DNA from 2 places in the Streptomyces sp. NPDC054847 genome. Region 2 is predicted to be linked to the other one. Evidence: predicted binding sites of a transcription regulator. Region 2 holds the regulator's gene; the other holds the start of a gene.

Region 1 (7,677 bases), on a different contig from region 2:
TCGATCAGAGCGGACAGGCCCAGCGCTTCGGCGTTCGCACGTGCGACTTCCGCCGTGAGCGGGTCGCGGTCGACGGCCAGGACCTGGATGCCCGCCCGGGCCAGGGCGATCGCGTCGCCGCCGATGCCGCTGCACAGGTCGGCGACGCTTCGTACGCCGAGCGCGGCGAACCGCGCGGCCCGGTGGTGCGCGACCGAGCGGCGGGTGGACTGCTCGACGCCGTTCGGGGTGAAGAACATCCGGCGGGCGTCCTCATCGCCGAACTTCGCCGCCGCCCGCTGCCGCAGCCGCGCCTGTCCCAGCGCCGCGGAGACCAGGGCCGCCGGGTGCTCGCGTCGCAGGCGGGTCGCGACGGCCAGTTCACGGGCGGGGTCGTAGGAGGCCAGCGAGGCCAGCAGCGCTTCGCCCTCCTCGGTGCGCAGTGCGGTGAAGGCGGCGAGCGGATCGAGGTCGTTCACCGGGCCATTGTGGTCCAGGTGGGGGATGGTGCGCTCGTGGCGGCGGTGTCGGACCGGTGAGCGGGCGGCGCGCTGACAGGATGCGTCGCCATGCAGCTAGTACGACAAAAGGGAAAACTAGGAGCGTACCGGGCCCGCGCGGCCCTTGTCTCGCTCGTCGTCGCCGCGCTCGGCTCCGGCTGTGCGGCCGAGGGGCCGCCGGAGGCGCCCCGCCCCTCCCGGCCCGCCGCAGAGAAGGAAGCACGGCAGGGGCCGCAGGCGCAGGAGCCGGACGCCCGCAAGGCCCGCGAAGCCGCCGGCGGTGGTCCGGCGCAGCGGGAGAAGGCAGCGCTCAGCCAGAAGGCCCGCGCCGCCGCCGCGAAGAAGTGGGGGCTGAAGCAGACGCCGCTCGCGGCGCCACCGCCACCCGCCGTCAAGCCTCGGATCAGCACCCGCAAGGGATTCGAGGTGGAGGACGGAGAGGGGCTGCCGCCCGTGTTCACCACCGTCCCGACGAAGGAGAAGATCGTCTTCCTGACGATCGACGACGGCGCGGAGAAGGACCCCGAACTGCTGCGGATGATGTCCGACCTGCGGATCCCTTACAGCGCCTTCCTCAGCGACTACGTCATCAACGACGACTACGGCTACTTCGAGAAGATGCGGGACAGCGGGGTGGCGCTGCACAACCACACGCTCAACCACCCGTATCTGCCCGGCCTTTCGTACGCCGAGCAGAAGCGTGAGATCTGCGGCCAGCAGGACAAGCTGGAGAAGCGCTACGGGAGCCGGCCCCGGCTCATGCGCCCCCCGTACGGGAACTACAACAGGGACACCCTGCGCGTCGCCAAGAAGTGTGGCGTCGAGGCCGTGCCGCTGTGGGCCGCGGAGGCGTTTCCCGACCACATGGAGTGGCGGGAGTGGGACCGGGACCTGCATCCGGGCGACATCATCCTCACGCACTTCCGTGGCGAGGAGGACTGGGAGGGCAGCATGCCGGACATGATCCGGCGGGTCATGCGGACGGTGACGGCGAAGGGGTACGCCGTGGCCAGGCTGGAGGACTACGTCTGAGACCGGGGACCGTCGGGCGGGGCCGGAGGCCGTGACCGGACGGCGGGACCGTGGCCGGGCCGGAGTCCGAATCGGAACGCCACGCGGTCTCGCATTGGCACTCCGCTTGACCGAGTGCTAATCGCAGTCATAGTCTCGGCCCTGGCACTCACCAAGTGAGAGTGCCAACACAGCGACGGGCAGGTCCGGCACCCGCGACGACGGATCCACCTGGTCGCCACCTCAGATCAGTTAACCCCGTGATCTCCGAAGGGGGAGGTCGGATCGTGACGACCGCCAGCTCCAAGGTTGCCATCAAGCCGCTCGAGGACCGCATTGTGGTCCAGCCGCTCGACGCCGAGCAGACCACGGCCTCTGGCCTGGTTATTCCGGACACCGCCAAGGAGAAGCCCCAGGAGGGCGTCGTCCTGGCCGTGGGCCCGGGCCGCTTCGAGAACGGCGAGCGCCTGCCGCTCGACGTGAAGACCGGCGACATCGTGCTGTACAGCAAGTACGGCGGCACCGAAGTGAAGTACAGCGGCGAGGAGTACCTCGTCCTCTCGGCCCGCGACGTGCTCGCGATCGTCGAGAAGTAGAAAGCAGGGGCGCGCTCAGGGGTCATCGGCCCCTGGGACTCCGCGTCAGTTCTGCCTCGAGCTGCGCCCCTGGCCACCCCGCTGATGCCGGGCGGCGAGGGGCGCAGTTCTTTGAACACGAAATCCGAGAGGGCTGAACCGCTCCCATGGCGAAGATCCTGAAGTTCGACGAGGACGCCCGTCGCGCCCTCGAGCGCGGCGTCAACAAGCTTGCCGACACGGTCAAGGTGACGATCGGCCCCCGTGGCCGCAACGTCGTCATCGACAAGAAGTTCGGCGCTCCCACCATCACCAACGACGGCGTCACCATCGCCCGCGAGGTCGAGATCGAGGACCCGTACGAGAACCTGGGCGCCCAGCTGGTGAAGGAGGTGGCGACCAAGACCAACGACATCGCGGGTGACGGTACGACCACCGCCACCGTGCTGGCCCAGGCGCTGGTCCGCGAGGGTCTGCGCAACGTCGCCGCCGGTGCCTCCCCGGCCGCCCTGAAGAAGGGCATCGACGCCGCGGTCAAGGCCGTGTCCGAGGAGCTCCTCGCGACCGCCCGCCCGATCGAGGACAAGGCCGACATCGCCGCCGTGGCCGCGCTCTCCGCGCAGGACCAGCAGGTCGGCGAGCTCATCGCCGAGGCGATGGACAAGGTCGGCAAGGACGGTGTCATCACCGTCGAGGAGTCCAACACCTTCGGTCTGGAGCTCGACTTCACCGAGGGCATGGCCTTCGACAAGGGCTACCTGTCCCCGTACATGGTGACCGACCAGGAGCGTATGGAGGCCGTCCTCGACGACCCGTACATCCTGATCCACCAGGGCAAGATCACCTCCATCCAGGACATGCTGCCGCTGCTGGAGAAGGTCATCCAGGCCGGTGGCTCCAAGCCGCTGCTGATCATCGCCGAGGATGTCGAGGGCGAGGCGCTCTCCACCCTCGTCGTGAACAAGATCCGCGGCACCTTCAACGCGGTGGCCGTCAAGGCCCCCGGCTTCGGCGACCGCCGCAAGGCGATGCTCGGCGACATGGCCACCCTCACCGGTGCCACCGTCATCGCCGAAGAGGTCGGCCTCAAGCTGGACCAGGCCGGTCTGGACGTGCTGGGCACCGCCCGCCGCGTGACGATCACCAAGGACGACACCACGATCGTCGACGGTGGCGGCAAGAGCGAGGACGTCGCGGGCCGCGTCAACCAGATCAAGGCCGAGATCGAGTCCACCGACTCCGACTGGGACCGCGAGAAGCTCCAGGAGCGCCTCGCGAAGCTGGCCGGCGGCGTGTGCGTGATCAAGGTCGGCGCCGCCACCGAGGTGGAGCTCAAGGAGAAGAAGCACCGTCTCGAGGACGCCATCTCCGCGACCCGCGCCGCGGTCGAGGAGGGCATCGTCTCCGGTGGTGGCTCCGCGCTCGTCCACGCCGTGAAGGTGCTCGAGGGCAACCTGGGCAAGGAGGGCGACGAGGCCACCGGTGTCGCCGTCGTCCGCCGCGCCGCCGTCGAGCCGCTGCGCTGGATCGCCGAGAACGCCGGCCTCGAGGGCTACGTCATCACCGCCAAGGTGGCCGAGCTCGAGGCGGGTCAGGGCTTCAACGCCGCGACCGGCGAGTACGGCGACCTGGTCAAGGCCGGCGTCATCGACCCGGTCAAGGTCACGCGCTCCGCTCTGGAGAACGCCGCCTCCATCGCCTCCCTGCTGCTCACGACCGAGACCCTGGTCGTCGAGAAGCCGGCCGAGGACGAGGGCGACGCGGGTCACGGCCACGGCCACGGCCACAGCCACTGACGCGACAAGCGCCGAGAAGGCCCCCGTCCCCGCATCGCGCGAGGGCGGGGGCCTTCCCCGTCGGAACGTCTCCTGGCAGGCGCGGCCTACAGGGCGCCGAGCTGGCGCATCAGCCGCATCAGGTCCATGTGCCACCAGCCTTCCTTGATCTTCCCGTCCTCGAACCGGAAGATCGTCGTGCCGGTGATGGTGCACTGCTCTCCCGTCGCCGGGATGCCCCGGAACTCCGCCTTGTGCCTGCCGCTCCAGGTCCACAGCGTCACGACGTCGTCCCCTTGGGTGACCTGCCGGTCGAGCTCGAAGGTGAAGTCGAAGGCGTCGCGCCACATGCCGAGGTCCCGGCGTATGACCTGCTTGCCGACCTCGGTGTCCTCCTCGTTGGCGACGTCGTGGTCGATGTAGTCGTCGGCGAAGACCTCGCCGATGGCGTCCAGATTGCCGCCGGCCGCGATCTCGTGGAAGAAGCGGCGGGCCGTCGCCGCGTTCAGCTGTTCCTCACGGACCACGTCCAGGTCGGTGAACGAGGGCATGCCGTCGCAGAGGGCCACCATCTCCTGGAACATCTTGTCCGTCTCCGGAAGGTGCGAGTTCTTCATCGCCTCCTCGTACGAGGGGAACTCGACGATGTCGACGTAGTGGCTGCTGTCGCTGCGGTCCTTCCCCGTGACGGCGTGGCCGGTGGTCCGCTTGCCCTGTGTCTGCTCGACCCACCTGTCCATGAGCGCGTTCACGTCGTCGAACCTGGCGGTCTTGTAGTCGATGATCTGCATGAATTTCATGGCGCCTCCCGAGCCGCTGCGGCCCCCGATGGGATATGTCCATCTTAGTGACGCAGGTCACAGTCGTGTCGTGAGCGGCTACTGCGGCCCGTACTTACGGCCCGTCTTCGACGTGAGCCCGCCCAGCAGGCCGCGCGGCGTCAGCTTCACGACGCCCATCAGCGCCTTGTAGCGGGGGTCGGGGATGGAGAGGGACTTCCCCTTGGCCAGGTCCGAGAGCGCCGACGCCACCAGCTTGTCGGCGTCCAGCCACATCCAGCCGGGGATGTTGTCCGTGCCCATGCCGGCCCGCTGGTGGAACTCGGTCCGTACGAATCCCGGGCACAGCGCCATCAGCCGCACCCCCGATCCGGCGAGGTCCCTGGCGGCGCCCTGGGTGAACTGCACGACCCATGCCTTGGACGCGCCGTAGGTGCCACGGGGCACGAAGGCGGCGACCGACGCCACGTTCACCACGCCGCCCCGGCCGCGTTCGCGCATCGGTCCCGCCGCGGCCGCGGTCAGCCGCAGCACCGCCTCGCAGTGCACCTTCAGCATGGTCAGCTCGTCGGCCATGGAGACCTCGAGGAACCGGCCCTTGTTCCCGAAACCCGCGTTGTTGACCAGCAGATCGACAGGGTGTTTGTGGTCCGCAAGGCGCTCCTCGACCGCGCCGATCCCGTCTTCCCGCGACAGGTCGGCCGTCAGTACCTCCGCCTCGATGCCGTGCCGGTCGTGCAGTTCGGTGGCCTGTTCCTGCAGCCGTTCGGTGTCCCGGGCCACGAGCACCAGGTTGTGCCCATCGGCCGCGAGCCGCCGTGCGAAGGCGGCGCCGATGCCCGCGGTCGCTCCCGTGATCAGTGCAGTCGTCATAGGCGGCACGTTAATGCCCGACGTGGTGGTGCGGCGCGGGCGCCTTCCCTGACCGGTGCCCCTCCGCGGCCCGCCCGGGGGCGCGAACTGCCCCGAAGTCCCGGGCCCGTTCCGCCTTCCGGCGCCCGCGCCGCGAGTCCCGCCGGGCCCCTCGCCTATGCGGCGGGGCCGGGGACCAGTCCGGGGCCGGCCGCCGTGCCGTATTTCGCGACGTACGCGCGGGCGTTCCTCAGCAGTTCACTGTGCAGGGCGTCACCTGCCTCGAGGACCAGGGGCAGCAGGTGGCGCTCGGTGGTCTCCGCCCGGAACGCCATCTCCACGGTCACCTCGTGCTCCGGCCGGTGCACCACCTCCACCGGGTCGCCGGCGCGGATCTCGCCGGGCTCGATGACCCGCAGGTACGCGCCGGACACCCCGCTCTGTGTGAAACGCCTGACCCAGCCCTTCTCGCCGAGCCGGCCGGCGAAGGTGCGGCACGGGACGCGGCCAGAGGTGACCTCGAGCACCACCGCATCGCCGATGCGCCACCGCTCACCGATCCTGGCCCCGGTGACATCGACGCCGATGGTGGTGAGGTTCTCGCCGAACGTGCCGTTGGAAAGCGGACGCCCCAACTCGCCTTCCCAGGCGTCGAGATCCTCACGGGCGAAGGCGTACACGGCCTGGTCGCTCCCGCCGTGGTGGCGCAGGTCGCAGACCGCGTCCCCCGAGAGACCGCTGCCGCCCTGCCCCTTGGGGCCCGGATCCGTCACCCGGACGGGCCCTTCCACCGGGCGCTTGTCGATTCCGGTCATGCCGCCGGGTGCATCGGTGTAATCGGCCGTCTTGGGGCGGCCCACGTTCACGGTCAGAAGCTTCATGTCTTGCACGCTAACCGACACCGCCTCAAAGTAACCAACGGTTAATCGTCCGTTCCCCCAAGCGTCCCTTATGCTTGATGGGTGATCGAAGCCCGCCACCTCCGTGTCCTGCGTGCCGTCGCCACCACCGGCTCGTTCTCCGCGGCCGCCCGCGAACTGGGATGCACCCAGCCCGCGGTCAGTCAGCAGATGAAGGCGCTCGAAAGCTCGGCCGGGACGCCGCTGCTGATCCGTACCGGCCGCGAGATGCGCCTGACCCAGGCCGGAGAAGCGCTCGTACGCCATGCCTCCGGCATTCTCGCCGGGCTCACCGCGGCGGAGGAGGAAGTGGCGGCGATCGCCGGGCTCCGGGCCGGCCGGGTCCGTCTCGTCTCGTTCCCGAGCGGTAGTTCCACGCTCGTGCCCACGGCCCTCGCCGCCCTGCGCGCGGCCCATCCCGGCACCCGGGTCTCGCTCGTCGACGCGGAGCCGCCGCGCTCGGTGGAGATGCTCCGCGACGGTGACTGCGACGTGGCGCTCGCCTTCCGTTACGACACGGCGGGGGCCGAGTCGGAGTGGGCCGACCTCGTCGTCCGGCCGCTGCTCGTCGACCGGCTCGTGGGTCTGGTGCCCGACGGGCACCGCCTCGCCGACGCGGGCAAGGTGGCCATCGGCGACCTCGCGGAGGAGTCGTGGATCGCGGGCTGCCCGCGCTGCCGGCGGCAACTGGTGGAGGTCTGCGAGAGTGCGGGCTTCACGCCGCGCATCGACTTCGCCACCGACGACTACCCGGCGGTGATCGGGCTGGTGGGCGCGGGGCTCGGTGTGGCCGTACTTCCCGAACTGGCGCTGGAGTCGGTGCGGCCCAAGGGGGCCAGGCTGGTGACGGTCGAGCCGTCGGTCCACCGTGAGATCGTCGCCCTGACGCTGCCCGACCTGGCCCATGTCCCGGCCGTCTCGGCGACGTTGTCCCAGCTCACCCTCGCGGCGTCCCGCTGACGTGTCAGCGGCTCCACGGCGTCGGCGGCCATCGTCGGATTCGGGGTGTGCGTCCTGCGGGACGGCCGTCGGCCCCCGCTCGGGAGATCGGGGGCCGGGACGCCGGAACAACTGCCTGTGCACGGGGCCGGATTGCCGGCAGGGGGCAGGCAAAGTGCAGGAACGTTTCTTCGGTTCGTGTGCGTGGCGCTCTCGTCAGCCGTGCACCGCACCCCCCGCGCTCGTGGCGGGGATCAGCCGGTGGCGTGCCCGTCCCATGAGCTCCTCGCGCTCGTCCTCGGTCAGCCCGCCCCAGACACCGTAGGGCTCGCGCACGGCCAGTGCGTGCGCCGCGCACTCGGCGCGTA
Region 2 (7,677 bases):
GCTCGTCACCAACGCCGTCGTGCACGCCGGCACCGCGGCGGAACTGCTCTGCCGGTTCGAGGAGGCCACGCACGAGGAACCGGCCGCGCTGGTGGTCGAGGTCTCCGACCACCACCCCGCCAGCGCCGTCACCGGCGGGCCGCACAGCGCCGACGAAGCAGGGACCGCGGACTACGGCCGTGGCCTCCAGCTCGTCGCCTCGCTCGCGGAACGCTGGGGCATCACCTTCCACGCCGCGCTGAAGACCGTCTGGGCCCGCCTGCCGCTCGACGGCCGTGACGTCCGCCCGCCCGCCGCCGCGTACGCGGCACCGCCCGCCCGCCGGGGCCCGGACGGGACGGAGGCGTCCGTGCCAGGACGCGGGCGTGACGACCTGGAGTGGGTGAGCCGCGGGGCGCCCGCGTTCCTCGCCGAGGCGTCCGACCTGCTCGCCGGGCAACTGGACGAGGACATGGTCGCCGCGCTGGCGGGCCAGCTGCTGGTGCCGCGGCTCGCCGACCGGTGCGCGATCTGGCTGGACGGCGCGAAGGCACACGGACACGGGACCGGGGGAGGAGGGGCCCGGGCGAGGCTCGTCGGGGTGTGGCACAGCGACGAGGCACGAGTCGGGCCGCTGCGGGAGGCCCTGGGCGAGGAGCCGCCCCTGCTCCCTCTCGCCTCGGACGGCGGACCGGTGCCGGTGGCCTGGCCGGACGGGACCCGCGGCGAGCACCCCGCGCCCCCGTACGGCGCCACGGCGCACGACTCCCCCCGCAGGTGGGGGACGGCCGGGGTGCCGCACCCGCCCACCCCCGGCGCCGTCACTCCCTTCCCGGGCGTGGCCGGGCCGCCCGCCGGCACCGGCACCCAGGAGCCGGCCGGGCCCCTTCCCCCCGACGAGGAACCGGCCACCGCCCTGGCCTACCGCCTCGGCGTCGGCGGCCACCGTCTCGGCGTGCTGCTCGTCGCGCAGAACGGCCCGGCGGGCGTCCCCGCCGAAGTGGCGGCCCTCATCGAGGACTTCGCCCGGCGGGTCGCCCTGGCCGTCAGCGCCGCCCGCCGGTACACCCGGCAGGCCACCATCAGCCGTGTCCTCCAGCGTGGCCTACTGCCCAGCAGGGTGGGACAGATCCCGGGCGTCGACACGTTCCTGGTCTACGAGCCCAGTGACGACGGTGTCGCCGGCGGCGACTTCTACGACGTCTTCCCCGCCGGGTCCGGCGGCCGCTGGTGCTTCATGCTCGGTGACGTCCAGGGCAGCGGGCCGGAGGCCGCCGTCGTCACCGGTCTCGCCAGGCCCTGGCTGCGGTTGCTCGCCCGCGAGGGTTACGAGGTCGGCCAGGTCCTCGACCGGCTCAACGGCCTCCTCCTCGACGACGCCATGGAGGCGGCGGAGGCGGCGGCCCTGATCGTCACCGGCGGGCACGGGCCGGGCCTCCCGGACGGGCAGCACGCGCGCTTCCTGTCGCTGCTGTACGGCCAGGTCGTGCCGTCACCGTCCGGCGACGGCGGCGCCCGCTGCACCCTGGCGAGCGCCGGGCACCCGCTGCCCCTGCTGCTGCGGCCCGACGGCACCGTACGGGCCCTCGCCGAGCCGCAGGTGCTGCTCGGGGTCGTCGACGACGTCGCGTACCAGAGCCACACGTTCGATCTGGAGCCCGGTGACACGCTGCTGTGCGTCACCGACGGGGTGACCGAGCGGCGCTCGGGATCGCGGATGTTCGACGACGAGGACGGTCTCGCGGCCGTCCTGTCCGGATGCGCCGGGCTCACGGCGCAGGGCGTGGCCGAACGGATCAGGGCCGCGGTGCACGCGTTCGCGCCGACGCCGCCCGGGGACGATCTGGCGCTGCTGGTGCTCCAGGCGGGGCGACCTGCCGGGTGACGGACAATGGGGGCATGCCTTCCGTACTGCCTGACGGCGAGCCCATGCCCGAGGACGGCGCGCTGCCCGCGTCCGCCCTCCACGGCGCCGAAGCCCGGCCGCTGGCCTTCTACCTGCACGTGCCGTACTGCGCGACGCGCTGCGGCTACTGCGACTTCAACACCTACACGGCCACCGAGCTGCGCGGTTCGGGGGGAGTGCTCGCCTCCCGCGACAACTACGCAGAGACCCTGGCGGACGAGGTCCGCCTCGCCCGCAAGGTCCTCGGCGACGACCCGCGGCCGGTGCGGACGGTGTTCGTCGGCGGGGGCACTCCGACCCTGCTGGCCGCCGATGATCTCGTACGGATGCTGGACGTGGTGCGTCAGGAGTTCGGTCTCGCCGACGACGCGGAGATCACGACGGAGGCGAACCCGGAATCCGTCGACCCCGCCTACCTGGCGGCCCTGCGGGAGGGCGGCTTCAACCGCGTCTCCTTCGGTATGCAGAGCGCGCGGCAGCACGTGCTCAAGGTGCTCGACCGCACGCACACCCCCGGCCGGCCGGAGGCATGCGTCGCGGAGGCGCGGGCCGCGGGCTTCGACCATGTGAACCTCGACCTGATCTACGGCACCCCCGGCGAGAGCGACGACGACTGGCGGGCCTCGCTGGAGGCCGCCGTTGGCGCGGGACCGGACCATGTGTCGGCGTACGCGCTGATCGTGGAGGAGGGCACACAGCTCGCGCGCCGCATCCGCCGCGGCGAGGTGCCCATGACCGACGACGACGTCCACGCCGACCGCTATCTGATCGCCGACGAGGTGCTCGGCGCGGCCGGCTACGACTGGTACGAGGTGTCCAACTGGGCCACCTCACCGGAAGGCCGCTGCCTGCACAACGAGCTGTACTGGCGCGGTGCCGACTGGTGGGGCGCGGGCCCGGGGGCGCACAGCCACGTCGGCGGCGTGCGCTGGTGGAACGTCAAGCACCCGGGCGCGTACGCGGCAGCCCTCGCGGAGGGCCGTTCGCCCGGCGCGGGCCGCGAACTCCTCCCCGAGGAGGACCGCCGCGTGGAGCGCATCCTGCTGGAGCTGCGGCTGCGTGAGGGCGTGCCGCTGGACCTCCTGCGTGAGGCGGGCCTCGCGGCGGCCGCCCGTTCCCTGGCCGACGGGCTGCTGGAGCCCGGCCCGTTCGAGGCCGGTCGCGCGGTGCTGACCCTGCGGGGACGGCTGCTGGCGGACGCGGTGGTGCGGGACCTGGTGGACTGATCACTCGCCGGAGTGAATCGATGCGGAGACGCCACGTAGGTGCCTAGGCTGATCCCAGGCTGCCGCGTAAAGGCCGCGGCGGAAATGGAGGACACGGAGATGACCGCTGTGGACGATCGCGGGATGACGGAGTTCTTCGAGGGTTTCGAGGGCCCCGAGGGTGTCAGGGTTGAGCTCCTCCGGGGGGAAATTGTGATGATGGCGGGGCCTGATCTGGTGCACAGCTGATCGTGGAAGCTGTGTTGGATCAGATCCCGCGCCAACGCTGGGCGCGACTACAGACCCAGGACATCGACATCCTGAACGAGGCCAGTGAGCCGGTACCCGACTTGGTGGTGCTGGAACGCGATGTGGGACCGCCGTCGGGGCGGTTGCTCCCCTCTACGCTGATCACGATGCTGGTCGAAGTCGTCTCCAAGACCAGCGTTGATCGCGACTACGGCGTCAAACGATCAGTTTACGCGGCGGGAAGGGTGCCCGCCTACTTGATCATCGACCCGATCATGGCCCAGTGCGTCTTCCTCACCGAGCCCGTCGGCAGTGGGGACAAGGCCGAGTACCAGGTCCAGCGGGTAACGAAGTTCGGCGACTCCGTTCCGCTGGACATACTCGGTACCAAGTTGGACACCGGCGAATTCGGCACTCTCCCCGGAGTCAGGCCTCACCGCTGGCCGTGACGAAGTCGATCAATTCCTCCACCCGCCCCAGCAGCGCAGGCTCCAGGTCCTTGTACGAGCGGACCTTGGAGAGGATGTGCTGCCAGGCGGCGCCCGTGTTCTCCGGCCAGCCGAGGGCGCGGCAGACGCCCGTCTTCCAGTCCTGTCCGCGCGGCACCGTGGGCCACGCCGGGATCCCCACGGAAGAGGGCTTCACCGCCTCCCACACGTCGATGTACGGGTGGCCCACCACCAGCACGTGCGGGTCCGTGACCGAGGCCGCGATACGGGACTCCTTGGAGCCCGCGACCAAGTGGTCCACCAGGACGCCGAGGCGGGCGTCCGGACCGGGGGAGAAGTCCGCCACGATCGACGGAAGGTCGTCGACGCCTTCCAAATACTCGACCACCACGCCCTCGATCCGCAGGTCGTCACCCCACACCCGCTCCACGAGCTCCGCGTCGTGGCGGCCCTCCACGTAGATGCGGCCCGCGCGGGCGACCCGGGCCCGGGCACCGGGAACGGCGACAGAGCCGGAGGCCGTACGGGACGGACGGGACGGGCCCGCCGGGGCCGGGCGGACCAGCGTGACGACCTTGCCCTCCAGCAGGAAGCCCCGCGGCTCGAGCGGGAACACGCGGTGCTTGCCGAAGCGGTCCTCCAGGGTGACCGTGCCCGCTTCGCAGCGGATCACCGCGCCGCAGAAGCCGGTCGACACCTCCTCCACCACGAGCTCGGGGTCGGCCGGGACCTCCGGCACGGGCTTCGACCGCTTCCACGGCGGCGTGAGATCAGGGCTGTAGCTGCGCATTCGCACGACGATACGGCCGCACGCCGCTACGACACGCCGAAACGCGCCGCCAGTTCGTCGCGCTGGGCCCGTACGAACGCCGCGTCCACCACCGCGCCGTGCCCCGGGACGTACAGCGCGTCCTCGCCGCCGAGCGCCAGCAGCCTGTCGAGGGCGGCGGGCCACTGCGGCCCGACGGCGTCCGTGCCGGCCTGGGGCTCTGCGGACTCCTCCACCAGGTCTCCGCAGAACACCACCTCCCGTTCCGCGGGCACCAACAGCGCCAGATCGTGGCCCGAGTGACCGGGGCCCACATTGGCCAGCAGCACCTGGCGGCCTCCCAGGTCGAGCGTCCACTCCCCGGACACCGCATGCTGTGGTGCCACCACCATGTCCGCGGCCTCCGCCGCCTCCTCGGGAGCGACCCCGTGCCGGATCGCGGTGGCGCGGATCGCGTCCCGCTCCCGGTGCAGCAGCGTGTCCATGCCCACAGCCCCGTACACGTCCGCCCCGGCGAAGGCCGCCGTGCCCAGCACATGGTCGAAATGGGGATGGCTGAGTGCGATGTGCGTCACGCGGCGCCCGCCCGTCAGCGCCTGCGCCTGGGCGCGCAGCTCGGCGCCCTCACGGAGCGTGGAGCCCGTGTCGTACAGCAGCACCCCGGCCTCGCCCGCGACCAGGCCGACGGTCGCGTCCCATCCCGGCAGGCGGCGGCGGCCGACTCCCTCGGCCAGCCGTTCCCAGCCGAAGTCTTCCCAACTGACGTCCATACGGCGACGCTATCCGCATCACATCCGCATCGACCTGCGCGGGCCGCACGAGCGCGTGTCCGACCGCACGGTCGGCCACCCTTGCTACCCGCGTACCCCTCAGCCGTACACTGGCCGGGGGAATGCTGGCACTCGGGCGCACCGAGTGCCAGGACACACAGAGGAACCACAGCTGGAGGTGCGCGAATGCTCAGCGAACGCAGGCTCGAGGTGCTGCGCGCCATCGTCCAGGACTACGTCGGCACCGAGGAGCCTGTCGGCTCCAAGGCCCTCACCGAGCGTCACAACCTCGGCGTCTCCCCGGCCACCGTCCGCAACGACATGGCCGTGCTGGAGGAGGAGGGCTTCATCGCCCAGCCCCACACCAGCGCCGGACGGATCCCCACGGACAAGGGGTACCGGCTGTTCGTCGACCGGCTGGCCGGCGTCAAGCCGCTGTCGTCGCCGGAGCGCCGCGCCATCCAGAACTTCCTGGACGGGGCGGTCGACCTCGACGACGTCGTGGGACGTACGGTGCGGCTGCTGGCGCAGCTGACCCGGCAGGTCGCCGTCGTGCAGTACCCGTCGCTGACCCGGTCCACGGTCCGGCACGTGGAACTCCTCTCCCTCGCGCCCGCCCGCCTGATGCTCGTGCTGATCACGGACACGGGCCGGGTCGAGCAGCGCATGATCGACTGCCCCGCCCCCTTCGGCGACGCCTCGCTCGCGGACCTGCGGGCACGGCTCAACAGCCGGGTCGTGGGACGCCGCTTCGCGGACGTGCCGCAGCTGGTGCAGGACCTTCCCGAATCCTTCGAGCACGAGGACCGCGGCACCGTCTCCACGGTGCTCTCCACACTGCTCGAGACCCTGGTCGAGGAGACCGAGGAGCGGCTCGTGATCGGCGGCACCGCCAATCTGACCCGCTTCGGACACGACTTCCCGCTGACCATCCGGCCCGTGCTGGAGGCGCTGGAGGAGCATGTGGTGCTCCTCAAGCTGCTCGGCGAGGCGAATGAGTCGGGCGGTATGGGCATGACCGTACGTATCGGTCACGAGAACGCCCATGAAGGCCTCAACTCCACGTCCGTGGTCTCGGTCGGCTACGGTTCGGGCGACGAGGCAGTAGCGAAACTCGGCGTGGTCGGACCGACCCGCATGGACTACCCCGGAACGATGGGAGCGGTACGCGCAGTGGCACGTTACGTCGGACAGATCCTGGCGGAGTCGTAAGTGGCCACGGACTATTACGCCGTACTCGGCGTACGCCGCGATGCATCGCAGGACGAGATCAAGAAGGCCTTCCGCCGCCTCGCGCGCGAACTCCACCCGGACGTGAATCCGGATCCGAAGACGCAGGAGCGCTTCAAGGAGATCAACGCCGCGTACGAGGTGCTCTCGGACCCGCAGAAGAAGCAGGTCTACGACCTCGGCGGTGACCCGCTGTCGCAGGCCGGAGGCGGCGGCGCCGGAGGCTTCGGCGCGGGCGGCTTCGGCAACTTCTCCGACATCATGGACGCGTTCTTCGGCACGGCGTCGCAGCGCGGACCGCGCTCGCGCACCCGCCGCGGCCAGGACGCGATGATCCGGCTGGAGATCGAGCTCAACGAGGCCGCCTTCGGCACCACGAAGGACATCCAGGTCGACACGGCCGTCGTCTGCACGACCTGCTCCGGCGAGGGCGCGGCGCCCGGCACATCGGCGCAGACCTGCGACATGTGCCGCGGGCGCGGCGAGGTCTCGCAGGTGACACGGTCCTTCCTGGGCCAGGTCATGACGTCGCGGCCCTGCCCGCAGTGCCAGGGCTTCGGCACGGTCGTGCCGACCCCGTGCCCGGAGTGCGCCGGCGACGGCCGCGTCCGGTCGCGGCGGACGCTGACCGTGAAGATCCCGGCCGGTGTCGACAACGGCACCCGGATCCAGCTCGCGGGTGAGGGCGAGGTCGGCCCCGGCGGCGGCCCCGCCGGTGACCTGTACGTCGAGATCCACGAGGTCGCCCACCCCGTCTTCCAGCGGCGCGGCGACGACCTGCACTGCACGGTGACGATCCCCATGACCGCGGCGGCGCTGGGCACGAAGTGCCCGCTCGAGACGCTCGACGGCGTGGAGGAGGTCGACATCCGACCGGGCACGCAGTCCGGCCAGTCGATCCCGCTGCACGGCCGCGGCATCACGCACCTGCGCGGCGGCGGCCGGGGCGACCTGATCGTGCACGTCGAGGTGACGACGCCGACGAAGCTGGACCCGGAGCAGGAGCGACTGCTGAGGGACCTGGCGAAGCTGCGGGGCGAGGAGCGCCCGCTGGGCCAGTTCCAGCCGGGCCAGCAGGGGCTGTTCTCGCGGCTGAAGGACGCGTTCAACGGGCGTTAGC

Evidence for each region. The regulator HrcA, encoded in region 2, represses chaperone genes, less so after heat shock. The targets are predictions, from matches to a motif close to TTNGCACTCNGNNNNNCNGAGTGCNAA.
Region 1: a site for HrcA is predicted at 1,606-1,632, ahead of groES (co-chaperone GroES). Genes of this name have one in related genera too.

The regions. Positions count from the first base shown of each region.
Region 1 is NZ_JBSGZJ010000174.1:5,069-12,745, reverse strand. It holds gene ACWGH4_RS18845 (class I SAM-dependent methyltransferase) at 1-458, opposite strand, end outside; gene ACWGH4_RS18840 (polysaccharide deacetylase family protein) at 549-1,511, shown strand; gene groES (co-chaperone GroES) at 1,778-2,086, shown strand; gene groL (chaperonin GroEL) at 2,233-3,861, shown strand; gene ACWGH4_RS18825 (ester cyclase) at 3,948-4,640, opposite strand; gene ACWGH4_RS18820 (SDR family NAD(P)-dependent oxidoreductase) at 4,719-5,492, opposite strand; gene ACWGH4_RS18815 (MOSC domain-containing protein) at 5,648-6,352, opposite strand; gene ACWGH4_RS18810 (LysR family transcriptional regulator) at 6,434-7,330, shown strand; gene ACWGH4_RS18805 (WhiB family transcriptional regulator) at 7,526-7,677, opposite strand, start outside.
Region 2 is NZ_JBSGZJ010000253.1:85-7,761, reverse strand. It holds gene ACWGH4_RS22740 (SpoIIE family protein phosphatase) at 1-1,864, shown strand, start outside; gene hemW (radical SAM family heme chaperone HemW) at 1,879-3,111, shown strand; partial or broken gene ACWGH4_RS22730 (Uma2 family endonuclease) at 3,211-3,788, shown strand; gene ACWGH4_RS22725 (DUF3097 domain-containing protein) at 3,766-4,578, opposite strand; gene ACWGH4_RS22720 (MBL fold metallo-hydrolase) at 4,605-5,327, opposite strand; gene hrcA (heat-inducible transcriptional repressor HrcA) at 5,514-6,539, shown strand; gene dnaJ (molecular chaperone DnaJ) at 6,540-7,676, shown strand.